Regions from separate parts of the Exiguobacterium sp. U13-1 genome, predicted to be linked through region 2. Evidence: riboswitches for the same ligand, from Rfam matches in the RefSeq annotation. Region 2 holds a riboswitch; each other region holds the start of a gene.
What was found. A riboswitch is a leader RNA that binds a small molecule or an ion and turns the genes downstream of it on or off. The one in region 2 is predicted to bind lysine.

Region 1 (5,893 bases), 630 kb from region 2:
ATCGACTTTTTGGTTATGATGTTTCTCGAGCAATTCGATGTCATACGCTCCTGCTAGTGGCACAAGTGTCTTCAGCAGTTGCTGCACCATCGCGATACCGTACGACATGTTGTACGACTGGAAGATCGGAATTTCTTTTGCGGCGTCCTTAATCGATGCCAGTTCCGCCTCAGAAAAACCAGTCGTTGCGATAACGAGTGGTGTTTTTGTCGCCAGCCCGTATGCGAGCAGATCAGGTAGCAAACTCGGATGCGAGAAGTCGATGATCGCATCGACCGTTTCTGACATCTCTGTTAGCTCGGCATATGAAGCGATCGTATCGGATGACTTCGTCCGGTCAACGATCGCCACGACACTTTGTGGTGCGAGTTCGACGACGTATTGTCCTGTCGCCCCATAACCGTGTAACGCGAGTTTCATCGAACCACTCCTTTGTAAGCCCGCATCGTTTCGAGTAAGTGGGCATGTCCCGCTTCCGATTGACGGACGAGCGGCAAGCGCGGCGCACCGACAGCAAAGCCAAGTTCTTCAAGCGATGCTTTGACTGGAATCGGATTAACGTCACTGAACAAGGCACCGATGACCGGTAACAAGTCTGCCTGAATCCGGCGAGCCGTGATGAGATCTTGTGCGAGTAACGCCTCAGCAAGTGCTTGTGTCTCTGCTGGGTACGGGTTCGAAAGAACTGAGATGACGCCTTGTGCCCCCCATGCCATGTACGGCAGGATTTGATCATCATTTCCACAGAAGACCGCGAAATCTTCCGGAATCGCCGCCATCAGTTCACCCATGAAGCTGACGTCTCCACTCGCCTCCTTAAACGCTTGGATTCGTGGATGACGTGCTAACGTCACTGCTGTTTCGACTGCGATCGCAACTCCTGTCCGCGACGGAACGTTGTACAGCATGATTGGTAATTCGGTTGCATCAGCGACCGCCGTGAAATGTGCGACGAGACCCGCTTGCGATGTTTTATTGTAGTACGGTGTGACGAGCATCGCTGCGTCCGCACCGAGGCGCTCTGCGAGTAACGTCTTCTCGATTGTTGCTGCCGTGTTGTTCGAACCCGTTCCGGCAATGACTGGTACTCGTCCTGCCGTGATTTGAACGGCAGTCGCCAGTAGTTGTTCGAATTCCGTGTTCGTCAGTGTCGATCCTTCTCCTGTCGTTCCTCCGACGACAAGCGCCTGAATTCCTGCTGCGAGTTGTTGCTCGATCAAGCGTTCGAATACGTGTAGATCCAACTCGCCTGCTTCATTAAATGGTGTGACGAGCGCTGTACCTGCTCCTTTGAACATGAAGAACTCCTCCTTTTTTATGAATGAATCGACTGTTCGATTGCTTGGCGTGCGACTTGTACGGCATTCGAGGCGGCACCTTTTCGAATGTTGTCGGCTACACACCAGAGATGGAACGTGTTCGCGAGACTATCATCTTGTCGAATCCGACCGACGTAGACGTCGTCCGTACCACTTGCATCGAGTGGCATCGGATAACGCGTATTCGCGACATCATCGATGAGGACGACGCCCGGTGCGCCTTCAAGTGCTTCACGGATCGCTGCAACCGTCGTCGGCTGCGTAAACGTGACGTTGATCGCAACCGAGTGAGAATTCGTGACTGGAACACGCACACATGTCGCACTGACTGGTAGTGCTGGAAGATTGAAGATTTTCCGTGTTTCGTCAATCATCTTCTGCTCTTCTTTCGTATAGCCGTTCTCAAGGAACACATCGATATGTGGCAAGATGTTATCGTGAATCGGATGCGGATAATTGACGGGCTCTTCTCCCCGTGCTCCACGTGCCAGATCCTCGATTCCTTTTTGACCAGAACCGGATACGGCCTGATACGTCGTATAGTTGACACGCTCGAATCCCAGTGACTGGAGCGGTGCTAAGGCGACGACGGATTGAATCGTCGAACAGTTCGGATTTGCGATCAAGCGGTCCGTCGCTTGAATCGCTTGTGGATTGACTTCTGGCACGACAAGCGGAATCGTCTCCTGCATCCGGAAAGCACTTGAATTATCAACGACGAGTGTTCCGTTTTCAGCTAGTAACGGGGCATATTGTTCACTGATCGTTCCGCCCGCTGCGAACAACGCGACATCGATCCCGTCTTCCGTGATATTTGGTGTCAGCGCTTGGATCGTGATGGCTTCTCCCTTGAACTGTACCGTGTTCCCTGCTGAACGAGCAGAAGCGTAAGCGGACAGGCGGCTGACCGGGAAGTCCAGTTCGGCTAGTACTTGTAACATTTTTTGACCGACGGCGCCGGTTGCTCCAATGACTGCTACATGATACATCCTGTTTTCCTCCTTATAACTCGAACGCGTTTGCAATCGCTGCAACCGTCCGTTCAATATCTGCTTGTGCAATCGTGTATGAGATGCTGATTTCTGAAGTCGTAACTTGATAGAACGGAATGTTCTCTGCTCGGAAGATTGCGAACAATTTCGAAGCGACACCTGTTGCATCCCGCATCCCGATTCCGACGACAGATAATTTCGCATGTTGATTATGGCGATCGACCTTGACTGTCGTGAAGCGATCCATGATGTCTTTCAATGCTTCATCGAGGAACTCTTCCTCATCGAGTGGACATGAGAACGATAAGAAAATGTCACTGTCGAACGTCGTTTGACTGATCATGTCGATGTTGACGTGGCGATTGGATAACAGTTCGAAGATATCGGCTACTGCTGCATTCGTTTGCGGTACGTGTTTGATTGATACCGTCAAGACGTTCTTCGTCACACTAACACTCGTCACCGCTTTTTGTTCCATTGTTTCCGTCGCTCCCATGATCCATGTTCCCCTTTTCGATTCAAGTGTTTTCCCGACGAAGATGTGTACGCCGTATTTTTTTCCTAGTTCGACACTTCGCATTTCCATGACCTTCGACCCGAGGGCGCTCATTTCCATCATCTCATCATACGAGATATGTGGAATCGGTTGAGCGGCGGCATGGATTCGCGGATCAGCTGTATAGACACCGTCGACATCGGTATAGATTTCGCACCGTTTATCAAGGACTGCCGCAAGGGCAACTGCCGTTGTATCCGACCCACCCCGTCCAAGCGTCGTGACATCACCGAGTTCGTTGACACCTTGGAATCCGGCGACGATGACGACATCGTACGTTTCGAGTTTTTGTCGTAACAGATCTCCATCGATCTGTTTGATCTTACTTTTCGTATGCACACCCATCGTGCTGATCCCTGCTTGTGCGCCAGTTTGCGATAACGCTTTGACGCCGAGTGAGTTGAGGGCGATGCTGAGTAATGAAATCGTCTGTTCTTCTCCGATGGCAAGCAGCCGATCGAGTTCTCGCCGCTCGGGGCGATCCGTGATGGCTTGCGCCTGAGCGATCAAAGAATCTGTCATCTTGCCCATCGCCGAAACGACGACGACGAGTTTTTCACCTTCGGCTGCGCGACTCTTCAAATAATTCGCAATAGACTGAATCTGTTCGACAGTCGCAACCGAGCTTCCACCAAATTTAAGTACAGTTGTCACAATCCTATCTCCTTTGTCCCGATACAGAAAAAAACGACGGGCCGGTAGGAGCGTTCCTACGGCCCGTCGTTATCACGATCGGACAAACGAAGACGAAGTCATTCGTTCTTTTACGTAAGATAGCGCTCCGAAACATCGGTTTCGGCAGTACAACGGATCTTAACCGTTGTACCAGCAAACAAGAGTAAGCATCTTCTCGTTCACTTCGGCGGACTTCCCCTTTCACATCATTCGGCATGCTTGCCTTCAAGAATGATGCTACTCATGTCATCCGCGCCTCTATCTGTCGGTTGTTAGTTACAGTTATAGCAGACATCTTTTGTTAAATCCAGTCATTTGACTGATTTTTTTCAAAATTCGTCAATTCGCAAGATGCTGTTTCGCAAGTTCGAGTTGCTCTGAAACGGCAGCAAACCCTGTACCGCCGTAACTTGTCCGGCGTGCCACTGCTTGAACCGGATCGAGGAGCGGATAGACTTCTTCTGTGATATCAGGATGGAATGTTTGATACGTCTCAAGGTTCAAATCTTTCAAGAAACAGCCATTCTGTACACAGTAAAGGACAGCCTTCCCAACGATTTCATGTGCTTCTCGGAATGGTATGCCTTTCGTCACGAGGTAGTCGGCGAGTTCCGTTGCGTTCGAGAAGTCTTGCATTGTCGCCTTCTTGAGCGCTTCGGTCTTAAACGTCGCGGATTCAATCATTCCGGTGAAGATTTGAACGGACTGGAGGACGGTATCCGCTGTATCGAAGACCCCTTCTTTATCCTCTTGCATGTCTTTATTGTAAGCGAGCGGTAATGCTTTCATCGTCGTTAAGAAGCCCATTAGATTGCCGTAGACACGTCCTGTTTTCCCACGAATCAATTCCGCGAAATCAGGATTTTTCTTTTGTGGCATCATGCTCGATCCTGTCGAGAAGGCATCGGACAACTCGATGAAGCCAAATTCTTGCGACGCCCAGATGATGATTTCTTCACAAAAACGTGATAGATGCATCATGACGGTCGAGGCGATCCCGAGGTATTCGATGACAAAGTCCCGGTCGGAGACGGCGTCGAGGCTGTTCGGATAGATCGATTCAAATCCGAGCAACTCGGCAGAACGGAAACGATCAATCGGGAATGTCGTACCGGCGAGCGCGCCTGCCCCGAGCGGTGATTTCCGGATTCGTTTTTGGTTGTCCGTCAACCGTTCAACGTCCCGTTCAAACATCCAGAAGTACGCAAGCAAGTGATGCGCAAGCGAGATCGGTTGCGCCCGTTGCAAATGTGTATAGCCCGGCATGACCGTCTCGATATGTTGCTCGGCTTGTTCCGTGATGACCGATTGGAGCTCACGTAATGCCGTCGTCAACGCTTCGACATGTTGCTCCATCCATAGATGCAAGTCGGTTGCGACCTGGTCGTTTCGACTCCGTGCCGTGTGCAGTTTCCCTGCGACTGGACCAATCTGTTCCGTCAACAACCGCTCAAGGTTCATATGAATGTCTTCATCCGCTAGCGTATACACATGATCCGCTACTGTCGCTTCTAGTTGCTTTAGTCCTTGCTCGATTTGTGTCCACTCGTCTTGAGCGAGGATTCCTTGTTCAAATAACATCTGCGCGTGCGCAAGACTTCCTTTCAAATCGACACTTGCTAACTTTTGATCGAACGTGATCGATGCTCCGAAGGCTTCCGCTTGAGCGGAAGCACTTTCCGTAAAACGTCCACCCCAGAGTTTGGTCATTTCGTCACACCCGCCTGACGATGAACACTTGCATGCGTCGAAACAGCAAGACCGTGTAATTTGATGAATCCTTTTGCTGCTTCATGATCAAACGCATCTTCTTTCGTATACGTCGCAAGCTTTTCATCGTAGAGCGAGACAGCAGACTGACGACCTGTCACGGTTGCGTTTCCTTTGAACAGTTTGACGCGAACTTCTCCTGTGACGTCCTGTTGCGTCGCCATCAAGAAAGCTTTCAGACCTTTCGTCAATGGTGCGTGGAAGAGACCGTTATAGATTGTTTCTGCATATTGTTTGCTGAGTAACGGTTTAAAATGAGCGACGTCTTTCGTCAATGTGATCGTCTCAAGTGCGGCGTGTGCTTTCAATAGAACAGTCGCGCCAGGGCACTCGTACACTTCCCGTGATTTGATTCCGACGAGACGGTTCTCGACGTGGTCAATCCGTCCGACGCCGTGCGCTCCAGCGATGATATTCAGTTCCGTGATCAGTTTTGCGAGTGGATACGTCGTGCCGTTAATGGAAACCGGAACGCCTGCTTCAAAGCCGATGATGACTTCTTCCGCCTGATCTGGAGCGTCTTCAGGTGCTACCGTCAACGCGTAAGCGTCTTGCGGTGGTTCTGTCCACGGGTTTTCTAG
Region 2 (5,893 bases):
CCTCCGGAGGTAACGCTTCTAGCTTCGCTTCTAGCAAACCGGTCTTCATCATCGATGGATAAAGCAACGCAAGCATCAATAAGTAGAGACTCGTTCCAATCGCGTAAGCAAGCACGGGCTTTCTGACCTGCTTGAATAAAGAGCGGATCAGCACTATCACGACGATTCCTCCTCTCCATAATAATGCAAGAAGACCTGTTCTAAATCATCTGCTGACGGACGAATCAGCCGTACATCATACTGGGTCAAATAAGCGATCGCCTGATTTAAGCTCAGTGTCTCGTCCGTTTGAAAACTGACTTCCAGCCGCTTCGATTCAACACCGACTTGCATCGCGAACTGTGCCGCCTCCACCTCCGTTCGGAAGACGATCGTGTATGTCTTTCGACTCGATCGAACCAACTCATGAATATCCGATTCGACGATGATGCGCCCTGCTTTGATTAAAGCCGCTCGATCGCACGATTTTTCCATCTCCGGAAAGTGGTGTGAACTCATCAGAATCGCTTTTCCAGCATGCTTCTCCTGTTCGATCCACTCTAAAAAACACTCCTGCATCAAAGGATCCAGTCCACTGGTCGGCTCATCAAGGAGATAGACGGGTGCGTCCTTCATAAAGCAACCGACAAGTGCCAGTTTTTGTTTCATCCCTTTTGACATCTTACGGATTTTTGTCTTCGTCTCAAAGGGAAAGCGTTTCAACAACAGTTGTCGCCGTGCCAGGTCACTACCATGCAGTCGTTGCATCAAATCGAGCATGTCTGCTCCTGTCATGTCTCCAGGCAAACTAATTTCTCCCGGCAAATAACCGACCAATTGCTTCACTTCTTTACTTTGCTTCCAGCAATCAAAACCACCGATCGTCGCCTTTCCATCGTCCGCAGCCAGTAATCCCATCAAATGTCGGAGTGTCGTTGATTTTCCAGATCCGTTTGGTCCGATGAAACCGAATATCGTACCCGGATCAACTGTAAAACTGACATCGAATATCCCACGCCCCGGTGCAAACTCTTTCGTGACATGCTCCAAACGGATCATCATCCGACCTCCTCATCCCCTATTTTTCTCATCACTGTATTCATACCCGTTTTGAAGCAGTTTGTTCGGATCAAAGCGATAGATGACGAACCGCTCGTCATGATTTTTTTCGTAGAGGTCTCGTAATCGAATCTCATCGACTTGCTCGAATACGGTATGTCGCTCTAAATATTCCCGGTATTCATCGGTCGGGTAATACAAGATGAGATCTACCGAACGCGAGGAACGCTCGACCGAACTTAAAATCTGATCAATCACTTTCATGAAAATTTGGGAAGAGAATGGATTGAAGAAATAAAACTTATTCGCCTCGTCCGGAATGACGTACTGCTCAGCATACGCCTGTTCAAATCGTAAACTTCCCGAACGTCGCTTTCGTCTACTTTCGTAATTCGCCATGTTCCGAAGCGCATCTTCGTAAAATTGTCCATTCATCTCGATTCCGATGACGGAACAATCGAATCGGTCGTGTAAGTAAAAGTTCAAACGCCCTTTCCCACACCCGAAATCAATGACAGTGTCCTGTTTTTGAAACGGATAGGTTTCGCATAATTCGTCTAGTGCCGCATAAGGTGTCGGTTCATATCGATTATAGTGACTAAACACACCATATAGATGTTGCATCTCAATGGTCTCGATTCGTAATCGTTGATCGTATTCCTGTTCATTCATCGTCTTTTGTTCCTTCTTTCCGGCATTCTTACCCTCATCGTACTATACTGAAGAAGTACGTTACTCGTTTTTTGAAAGGGGATTTTATGATGATCGTCGTTACGAACCGGATTAAAGTCAAAAAAGGGATGGCTGCAGCTCTCGCTCCTCGTTTTACGCGTCCAAGTGGACTCGATACGATGGACGGATTCATCCGCGTCGAGGTCTTATTGACGCAAAATATCGAAGAACACGATGAAATGAACGTCAACATGTACTGGGAAGACATGAAGAGTTTTCAAGCGTGGCGGGAAAGTGACGATTTCAAAGCGTCACATAGTCGACCTGCGAGTAGTGAGGCAGGAGAATCGCCAATGCTCGGCAGCGAGATTCTGACATATGAAGTCGCTTCGGTCAAAGAACGCGCATGATGCACGAAAAGGACTCGTCTCGAGTCCTTTTTTAGATACCTATATACAAATAGTGAAAGGGTCGAATTGTCACAAATGGTATTATTTGTTATCATAGTGCCATTACAGAGAGAGAGGGTCCTTCATGAATTCATTAACTATATTTGAACAAGCCATTCGTAGCTTACCTGACGATCGTACGTTACGACGTGATGAATTATGGACGGACGATTTTTTATTGCAACAGGAGAACGAGCTGACCGTCTATTACTCTCCGATTGGCGAATATGTCAATACTGAAGCAAAAGTCGTCATCATCGGGATCACACCAGGTTTTGAACAGATGCGAATCGCTTTCGAAGAAGCGACGGATGCCCTCCATCATGGTGTTTCATTAGAAGAGACGGCACGCCTCGTCAAATATACAGCAAGCTTTGCCGGAACGATGCGACGTAACCTCGTTCAGATGCTTGATACACTCGAACTTCCAGCATTGCTCGGAATTGAGACGACAGCTAGCTTATTTCATCAACATCAAAAATTATTGCAACCGACGTCGCTGTTAAAGCAACCCGTCTTTTATCGCGAAAAGAATTACTCGGGTCATCAACCGAAAATCAGCCGTAGTCCTTTGCTAAAACATTATGCAGAAGAACACTTCGTCGCTGAAATCAATCAGCTACGCGAACCGGCGCTATTGATTCCGCTCGGTCGTGTCGTCGAGACACAAGTCCGTGGGTTGATTCATGACGGACGAATCGAACAGCATCAGCTTCTTTCGGGATTCCCTCATCCCTCTGGTGCGAATGGTCATCGAAAAAAACAATTCGAAGAAAACCAAGCCTATTTGATGAAACAGCTCATTCAACATTTTGCTGAATAAATAACTTTATCTTAAATTATCAGAATATATGGTTGAATCGTTTCTGAATTACATGATAAAGTGTCCATAAGAACAGAATATGACTATTCTATCGATGAGGTAGAGGCGCGATTTCAATCAGTACTTGGTCCGAGGATGACAACGAAGACGACTACAGGAAAGGTGACATCGCCGAAATGACAGTATGTGTCTAACATATCGTCGTTGGTCGATTCGGGAAACACCCGATCGATTGCCATACATAGTACTTGTATGGAGCGCTCCAATTCGGCTAAGAAAGACGCATCCAGCGAGGGTGTCGGCTTTGTTGCCGGTGCCCTTGCTTTTTTTGTGCCGCGGGGTCTCATCTTTAAGCCATTTATTAAAGAGGAGGATATTTTTCATGGTCAACTATTCAGATTCCATCATTGCCCTTGTACCTGCTTTACTAGCTATCTTATTAGCCATCTTTACACGAAAGGTCGTTCTTTCGTTAGGTGTCGGCATTCTCGTCGGTGCCCTGTTACTCCACCGTTTTAATCCGATCGATACGATAACCTATCTCGGCAAGAACATCTTCAGCCTGTTTTGGGCGGACGGTGCCTTGAACGAGTGGAACGTCTTATTACTTGTCTTCTTGTTATTGCTCGGCGTCCTTTCCACGCTCATTCAGACATCAGGTGGCGCTCGTGCCTTCGGTGAATGGGCTTCTACGCACGTCAAAACGGCGCGTGGTGCACGCTTAGTCGCCTTCGGACTCGGTATCTTGATTTTCATCGATGATTACTTCAATAGTCTTGCTGTCGGAAACGTTAGTCGTCCGTTAACGGATCGTCGTGGTGTCTCACGAGCGAAACTTGCCTATTTGATCGACTCAACAGCTGCGCCTGTTTGTGTCATCAGTCCGCTTTCGAGTTGGGGCGCATTCATCATCTCCATCATCGCCGGTATCTTAACGACGCACTCGATTACGGATTACTCAGCGTTTAGTGCCTTCATGATGATCGTTCCAATGAACTTCTATGCGATTTTCGCGTTACTTTTAACACTTTACATCGCTTACTCTGGCGTCTCTGTCGGACCGATGAAACAGCATGAACGTCGTGCCGCGAAAGGTGAACTTTTTGATGCATCAAAAGGAACACCGATGGGGATGGCAAAAGAGGTCAACGAACATACGAATGGAAAAGTACGGGATCTCGTCGTTCCGATCGTCGTTCTCGTCATCGCTACGATCAGTGCGTTGCTCGGAACAGGTGCTCAGGCACTTGCTGCCGACAATCGCCCGTTTACTTTAATTGGAGCATTTGAATCGACAGACGTCACACGTTCACTCGTCGCAGGTGTCGTCATTAGTTTAATCGTCGCTTTCCTGATGCTGATCGGACGGAAAATTCCGGGTCGCGATTACCGGGTAAGCATCGTTGCTGGTATGCGTTCGATGTGGCCAGCAGTCGTGATTCTGTTATTCGCTTGGACGATCATCGCTGTCATCGGTGACATGAAAACCGGTGACTATCTTGCAAGCTTCGTCAGCAACTCGATTTCTGCTTCGTACTTGCCATTCTTGTTATTCTTGATTGCCGGCTTGATGGCATTCTCGACAGGAACAAGTTGGGGCACATTCGGGATCATGTTGCCAATCGGTGCGGATCTCGTCATGGCTGTCGATGCCTCACTCTTGTTACCGACGCTTGCTGCCGTTCTTGCTGGATCTGTCTTCGGTGACCATTGTTCACCGATTTCCGATACGACGATCCTCAGTTCGACAGGGGCTGGATCACATCATATCGACCACGTTACGACACAGTTACCGTATGCGCTAGTCGGTGCCGTCACTGCAGCAGTCGGTTATTTAGTCATCGGTTTCACGGAGTCTTCGGTCTACGGTTTCATCGGAGCTCTTGTCACATTCGTACTCTTCATCGTCGTCTTGAACGTTCTCTCAAAAAAAGGAGAAACCGCTTCGGATTTACAGACGGATTAATGTAGCATTTTACGAAAAAAGGCATTGGATGCGCGCATCCAATGCCTTTTTTATATCTATTCGTTTCACACCATCAGTAAACACACATCATTCGCAAACGCTACTGGATCCTCGAGTGGAAGCCCTTCGACAAGCAATGCTTGTTGGTACATCAGTTTGGTATAGCGCTCGAATTTCGAACGATCGTTTTGATACGCCGTTTCAAGAGAGTGGAATACCGCGTGTGACGGATTCAATTCAAGAATCTTGACCGCTTCTACCCCTTCGTTATTCGGCATCGCCTTCAGGATTTTCTCCATCTCGATCGAGACGGCGCCATCCGTCGCAAAACAGACGGGATGCGATTTGAGACGCGTCGATGCCTTAACTTCCTTGACTTGTCCACTTAGCACTTCCTGCATCGCTTGGAACATCTCTGCTTGTGCGTCCGTCGTCTCCGCTTCTTCTGCTTCAATCCCTAGATCGCTACTCGTGACCGACTTGAACGTCTTCTCGTTGTACGTCACGAGCATCTGGATCGCGAACTCATCGATCTCTTCCGTGAAGTACAAGATGTCGTATCCTTTATCACGGACGAGCTCGGATTGTGGTAACTTATCTAAACGATTCGTACTCTCACCAGCGGCGTAGTAGATATGCGCTTGATCTTCTGGCATCGCTGCGACGTATTCCGCGAGTGTGATCAACTTCTTCTCCTTCGCCGAGTAGAAGAGGATGAGGTCCTGCACCTGTTCCTTGTGCATGCCGTAATCATTGTACATACCGAACTTCAGCTGACGTCCGAACGCTTGATAGAACGTTTCGTACTTCGCGCGATCTTCACGCAAGAGGGCTTCAAGTTGTGTCTTGATCTTACTTTGGATGTTTTTCGCGATCAGCTTCAATTGACGATCGTGTTGTAGAAGTTCACGCGAGATGTTGAGCGATAAGTCCTCCGAGTCGACC
Region 3 (5,893 bases), 290 kb from region 2:
GTAATGCTTCAAGTGACGTATGAGAACCACTAGAATGCGCGATTCCAAGCGAAATCGTGATTTGTAGATCAGGTACATCTGCTGTCGGGAACAGGTTACGTGCGACCGTCAGCCGAGCTAGTTCTGCGATTTTTTGCGCTTCTTTCGCCGAAGTACTTGGTAAGATGATTAAAAATTCTTCACCACCGTACCGTCCGACGAGGTCGTCTGGACGCGTCAAGGAAGCAAGAGTCATGCCGAGTTGGCGTAACACATCATCGCCCGCATCATGACCATATGTATCATTGACATGCTTGAAGAAATCGATATCGATGAGTACAAGCGAATAGCCTTGGTCGGTCGAACCGACAAGCGAAAGGGAGTCATCAAGACGACGACGATTGGCGAGCCCTGTCAATGCATCCGTCATGGCGAGTTTCTGCTGATACTGGATGTTTTCGAAGTGACGGCGTAATTCCGTTAGCAATCGAAAAGCGACAAAGCCAGCTAATAAATTAAAGAAGACGTACGCAATCGAGATTTTAAAGAATGTCGACCAGCTGTGCGTCAGGATGTAGATGGCGGGTAACGAATAGAGAATACCGACCAACACCATAAGCTGAAAATGACGCATCGAGACATGGACGAATCGACGAATGATTCCGATTGTCGTGATGAACAAGACGATGATCAGCGTAGATAAATAAAAACCTTCCATTTGATCAACTGGTGTTAAAAAGTAACGTGTCCCAATGATCATCGCACCCGCAACGATGGCGCTTGGAAAACCACCGAACAGCATGGCGATCGCGACGGGAACGATACGTAAATCAACACGGGCGACATCGATTTGGATCCCATTGAACATCAATAAAACCGCAATCAGACCACAGATCGCTCCGAGTATAAGTCGAATGCTCCATTTGGAGTTCAATGAAATACGCGGTTGATTTCGAAACGGTAAGAACAAGAGAGTAATCGTTGTAAACAGTAGACAAAAGTTAATGATGAATTGATTCATGATGGACAACAAATCCTCCCAACTCCCCCAGCTAACAGATTTCCATATATATACTTCCAGTATACTCAAGTAGATAACGGTTAGACAGAGGGAAATCTTTAGATAAAATAGAAAAAACGGTAGAAAATCTACCGTTTTTAAGAAGACGAAGTAAGTGTATCCTCATCCATCGTCTGTAAAATTTTATTAAAAACATGAACCATCGTTTCAAGCTCTTCTTCTGTCAATGTGCCGAAGCGATCTTGTAAATAGTTTTTCCGGACGATTTCGAGATCCCGAAATGCACGTTCACCGTCCTCCGTCAAAGCGAGGACGATTGAACGACGATCTTCCGTCGAACGTGTTCGGGTGACATATCCTTGTTTATACAGCTTATCCGTCAAAGCAGTGACTTGACTCGTCGCGAGCTCAAATTGTTCCGCAAGAAGCGTCGGGCGCTGAGGACCATTTTCTGAAAGGCTTCGTAAGATGAAAAACTCACTCCGGGTCGCCGTTCCTTCAAATAGCCGGTTAAGTTCACGTCGCAGGGTACGAAGAATGACACGCATTTGTTCCTCGAGTCGATAAGTTAGCAAATCACGTTCCTGTGGCATGCAAGCAGCATCCTTTCTCTCAGTGGACTTCTACCATTTAGTGTACTAAACATATCGGATTTTTACCATCGACTACCCCAGATTCGAAAAAGGCAATTGACAATTTCGTGGCGTTTTGTGTAATATGGCGTAGTAATAACTAACTTAATTCAGTTCTCACTCAACCAGTGGGATGGAGGTTGCAGTTCTTAAGAGTACGGTTACGGATGTCGTCAAGCGACAGATGAGGTGACCTGAAAGGAAGAATTGCCGAAATCAATCATCGCTTTGAAGATGATCGATTGGGATTAGATCAAATAGGTCTAATACTGTCACAAGTCGGGTATCACCTACTTGTGGAGAGCTATCTTTCACGACGGTAGAATGAGGCGCATCCATTTTATTATGTTGCGTTCTCATCTTCCATCTGGAAGATGAGGGCGCTTTTTGTTTTTTCATTCAAAAAGTGTCCTCTCAAAAATTTATTAAAGAGAGAAGCGAACGAAATGAACAATCTAGATGTGAAACAAACAACAGATTCGACAGCAGAAGGATTAAAACGTGGATTACAAGCCCGTCATATGTCAATGATCGCCATCGGTGGAGCGATCGGAACAGGACTCTTCATTGCGTCCGGTGCTTCCGTCGCAGCAGCAGGACCAGGTGGTGCGCTCCTATCGTATGCAATCGTTGGTCTGATGGTCTACTTCCTAATGACAAGTCTTGGTGAAATGGCAGCGTACATGCCGGTCGCTGGATCCTTCTCGACATATGGAACGAAATTCGTCGATCCATCATTCGGCTTTGCACTCGGCTGGAACTACTGGTACAACTGGGCAGTCACGATCGCAGTCGAGCTCGTCGCAGCACAAATCGTCATGACGTATTGGTTCCCGGATGTTCCTGGATTTTATTTCAGTGCCTTGTTCCTCTTACTCATGATTGGCTTGAACTACTTCTCCGTTAAAGGATTCGGGGAAGCGGAGTATTGGTTCGCGATGATTAAAGTCGTTACCGTCATCGTCTTCTTAGTCGTCGGTGTTGCGATGATTTTCGGTGTCTTTACATCGGAGCCACCGGTTGGCTTTAAAAACTTTGCTCTTGGCGATGCACCGTTCGTCGGTGGGATTCCTGCCGTCATCGGAATCATTCTTGTTGCTGGATTCAGTTTCCAAGGAACGGAGCTCGTCGGGATTGCCGCGGGTGAGTCAGAAGACCCGAAAAAGAACGTTCCTAAAGCAGTCAAACAAGTTTTCTGGCGTATCTTACTTTTCTACGTCTTCGCGATTTTCGTCATCGGAATGCTCATTCCGTATACGAGTCCGAACTTGGTTTCGAATGACATTACGGACGTAGCGGTTAGTCCGTTTACGCTCGTCTTTGAAAAAGCAGGTCTTGCGTTCTCAGCAGCACTCATGAACGCTGTCATCTTGACGTCTGTTCTATCTGCCGGAAACTCAGGCATGTATGCTTCGACACGGATGCTGTATACACTTGCGCGCCAAGGCGATGCACCGAAGTTATTCGCGAAAGTCTCGAAAAACGGTGTACCCCGTCACGCCTTGCTTGCAACAGGTGCAGTCGGTGCGCTCTGTTTCTTGACGTCGATGTTTGGTGGACAAGTCTACCTGTGGTTACTCAATGCTTCCGGGATGACAGGATTCATCGCATGGCTCGGGATTGCGATCAGTCACTATCGCTTCCGTAAAGGATTCGTTGCACAAGGTCACTCGTTGAAAGACTTACCATATGTTGCACCAGCGTTCCCGTTCGGTCCGCTGTTCGCATTCGGTCTTTGTTTCCTTGTCATCGTTGGTCAAAACTATGCCGCATTCCTCGCTGATCAAATCGATTGGGTTGGGATTGCTGCGACGTACGTCGGTATTCCATTGTTCCTTGCCTTCTGGTTAGGACATAAATTCAAAAACCGGACGTCGATCGTTCGTTATGACGAGATGGACTTCCCAGAACATCCGCGTCAATCGTAATGTGTGAACCACCTTCTATAATGAAGGTGGTTTTTTTATTTCTTTAAATGAAAACGTTTTCTAAAATATAGTTTTGGAAAAGTATAAAAAAGGAATCAATGAATACATATTACAAGAATAGAAAACATGAATGAAGAATAGGGGGGAGACGCATGACTACATCTGAATTATTTTTCACATTAGGTTCTGCAGCGTTTTTCATGTTGCTCGTTGCCTACATATCCTATCGATTGACGCGTGGGAAAACACAAGGCGTCGATGAATACTTCTTAGCGGGGCGAGGTCTAAGTGGCGTTTTCATTGCCGGATCATTACTACTGACGAATTTGTCGGCAGAACAGTTGATTGGACTCAATGGACAATCCTTCATGGGGAATATGTCGAGTATGGCATGGGAAGTTACGGCGGGATTTGCTGCAATCATCATGGCCATCTATCTGCTCCCGAAATTTCTCGGGCTAGGTATCTCGACATTACCGGAATACTTAAGTCACCGGTATGATGAGACGGTTCGCCGGATGACAGTCTTACTCTTTTTACTTGGATATATGTGTGTCACGATTCCTTCGATGCTTTATTCGGGTGGAATTGCTGTCTTGCAGCTGTTCGATGTTCCGGAATTATTTGGTCTCAGTTATACGCAATCCCTTTGGTTAGTCGTCTGGGTCGTTGGAATCATCGGAGCGATTTATGCAATTTTTGGAGGACTACGTGCGGTGGCTGTCTCCGATACCTTGAACGGGATTGGGCTTGTCTTCGTTGGATTCCTAGTTCCGGTGCTTGGCTTTATCGCGCTGGGTGACGGGAATTTGCTTCAAGGAATGAAGACGATTGCGACTGTGCAACCGGAGAAGCTGAACGCAATCGGAAGCTCAACCGATGCCGTTCCGTTCTTTTCGATTTTCACGGGCATCCTATTTGCGAACTTATTTTATTGGTCACTCAATCAATATGTCATTCAACGTGTGCTCGGGGCAAAAGATTTGAAGGAAGGACAGAAGGGCGTCTTGATGACAGGCTTCTTGAAGTTATTAGTTCCGATCTTCATGCTGATTCCTGGGATCATTGCCTATCACTTATATGGGAACACACTAACGAGCGGTGATCTATCATATCCTCGACTCATTACGGAGTTGTTGCCGGTCTCGCTGATGGGATTTTTCTTGGCTGTCTTACTCGGAGCTGTCTTCAGTTCGTTTAACTCGTTGCTCAACAGTATTGCGACACTTTTCGTACTCGATATCTATCAGCCGGTGTTTGCGAAAGAGGCGAGTGATGAACATTTGATTCGCGTCAGTAAATGGTTTGGAACGATCGTTGCCTTAATTTCTTTCGTCATTGCGCCGTTCTTGATGTACGCGCCGGACGGCTTATGGAGTTTGATCCGGCAATTCACAGGATTTTTCAACATTCCAATTCTCGTCATCGTATTAATGGGGATTTTCATGAAACGAATTCCGGCGATTGCGGCGAAAATCGTCATTGTCTTTCACGTGTTCGCGTATTACTTATTCGTCTTCGGTTTCAAACAACTGTTTGGCTGGGATCATGGCATTAGCTATATTCATGGATACGGTATTCTACTCGTGATTGAAGTGCTATTCATGGTATTCATGGGGTATCGTTACCCAGCCGTCCAGTCAAGAAAGGTCAATCGACGACAGTCTGTCGAGCTCACTCCATGGAAGTTCGCGATTCCAGTATCGATCCTATTATGTACATCAATCATTTGGACGTACGTTCTGTTTTCAAAGATCGGACTGGCTTCGACAGCAGGTGTCGTGTCGAGTTGGTTCTGGCCGGTCACGTTAGGACTTGTCATTGCGACGATCGTATTATGGCGTGTGTCGCTAAACGCTTGGGAGGCGAAGTACCGGACCTATCTCGAAGAAGAGTACCGTCAAGCCGAATAATCCTCTCGCAGAAGGCATGACATATCAGGTAAGATGAAAGAAAAACAGGAGGCGATCTTCGTGAATTACTGGTACCACTTTAAGCGTGCCTTCTTACCGATCGCATTATTGCTTGTGACGCTTGCCTTATACCAAATGATCTATCGTTTGAATAACATCTGGTATTCGCTTGGAGGACTTCTTCTTGTCTTTGCGGCGATTTATTTCGTCATGCGTCGTCTAAAAGCGAACCCAGAGGATTGAATGAGCAGGAAAGTCGAGTCCATTCTCTGAACGCGGTAAAATAGACACATACAGAGGAGGGGAAGATAGATGGCAAAAGCAATATTTGCAGGTGGTTGTTTCTGGTGCATGGTCAAGCCATTCCATAAATATGATGGTGTAGAGCAGGTCATTTCAGGATATACCGGTGGTCATACA

Region 1: it holds a riboswitch for lysine, as region 2 does, so the genes downstream of both, ESP131_RS04995 (aspartate kinase) here and ESP131_RS01845 (Na+/H+ antiporter NhaC family protein) in region 2, are expected to answer to the same signal.
Region 3: it holds a riboswitch for lysine, as region 2 does, so the genes downstream of both, ESP131_RS03450 (amino acid permease) here and ESP131_RS01845 (Na+/H+ antiporter NhaC family protein) in region 2, are expected to answer to the same signal.

The regions. Positions count from the first base shown of each region.
Region 1 is NZ_CP015731.1:974,373-980,265, reverse strand. Features, by position in the region: gene dapB (4-hydroxy-tetrahydrodipicolinate reductase) at 1-420, opposite strand, end outside; gene dapA (4-hydroxy-tetrahydrodipicolinate synthase) at 417-1,298, opposite strand; gene ESP131_RS05000 (aspartate-semialdehyde dehydrogenase) at 1,316-2,308, opposite strand; gene ESP131_RS04995 (aspartate kinase) at 2,322-3,521, opposite strand; lysine riboswitch at 3,634-3,811, opposite strand; gene argH (argininosuccinate lyase) at 3,882-5,252, opposite strand; gene ESP131_RS04985 (argininosuccinate synthase) at 5,249-5,893, opposite strand, start outside.
Region 2 is NZ_CP015731.1:348,282-354,174, forward strand. Features, by position in the region: gene ESP131_RS01820 (ABC transporter permease subunit) at 1-160, opposite strand, end outside; gene ESP131_RS01825 (ABC transporter ATP-binding protein) at 157-1,041, opposite strand; gene ESP131_RS01830 (methyltransferase) at 1,051-1,710, opposite strand; gene ESP131_RS01835 (heme oxygenase) at 1,800-2,120, shown strand; gene ESP131_RS01840 (uracil-DNA glycosylase family protein) at 2,245-2,982, shown strand; lysine riboswitch at 3,075-3,253, shown strand; gene ESP131_RS01845 (Na+/H+ antiporter NhaC family protein) at 3,365-4,948, shown strand; gene htpG (molecular chaperone HtpG) at 5,014-5,893, opposite strand, start outside.
Region 3 is NZ_CP015731.1:638,664-644,556, forward strand. Features, by position in the region: gene ESP131_RS03440 (diguanylate cyclase) at 1-1,000, opposite strand, end outside; gene ESP131_RS03445 (MarR family winged helix-turn-helix transcriptional regulator) at 1,138-1,593, opposite strand; lysine riboswitch at 1,759-1,947, shown strand; gene ESP131_RS03450 (amino acid permease) at 2,079-3,560, shown strand; gene ESP131_RS03455 (solute:sodium symporter family transporter) at 3,713-5,473, shown strand; gene ESP131_RS03460 (hypothetical protein) at 5,534-5,716, shown strand; gene msrA (peptide-methionine (S)-S-oxide reductase MsrA) at 5,786-5,893, shown strand, end outside.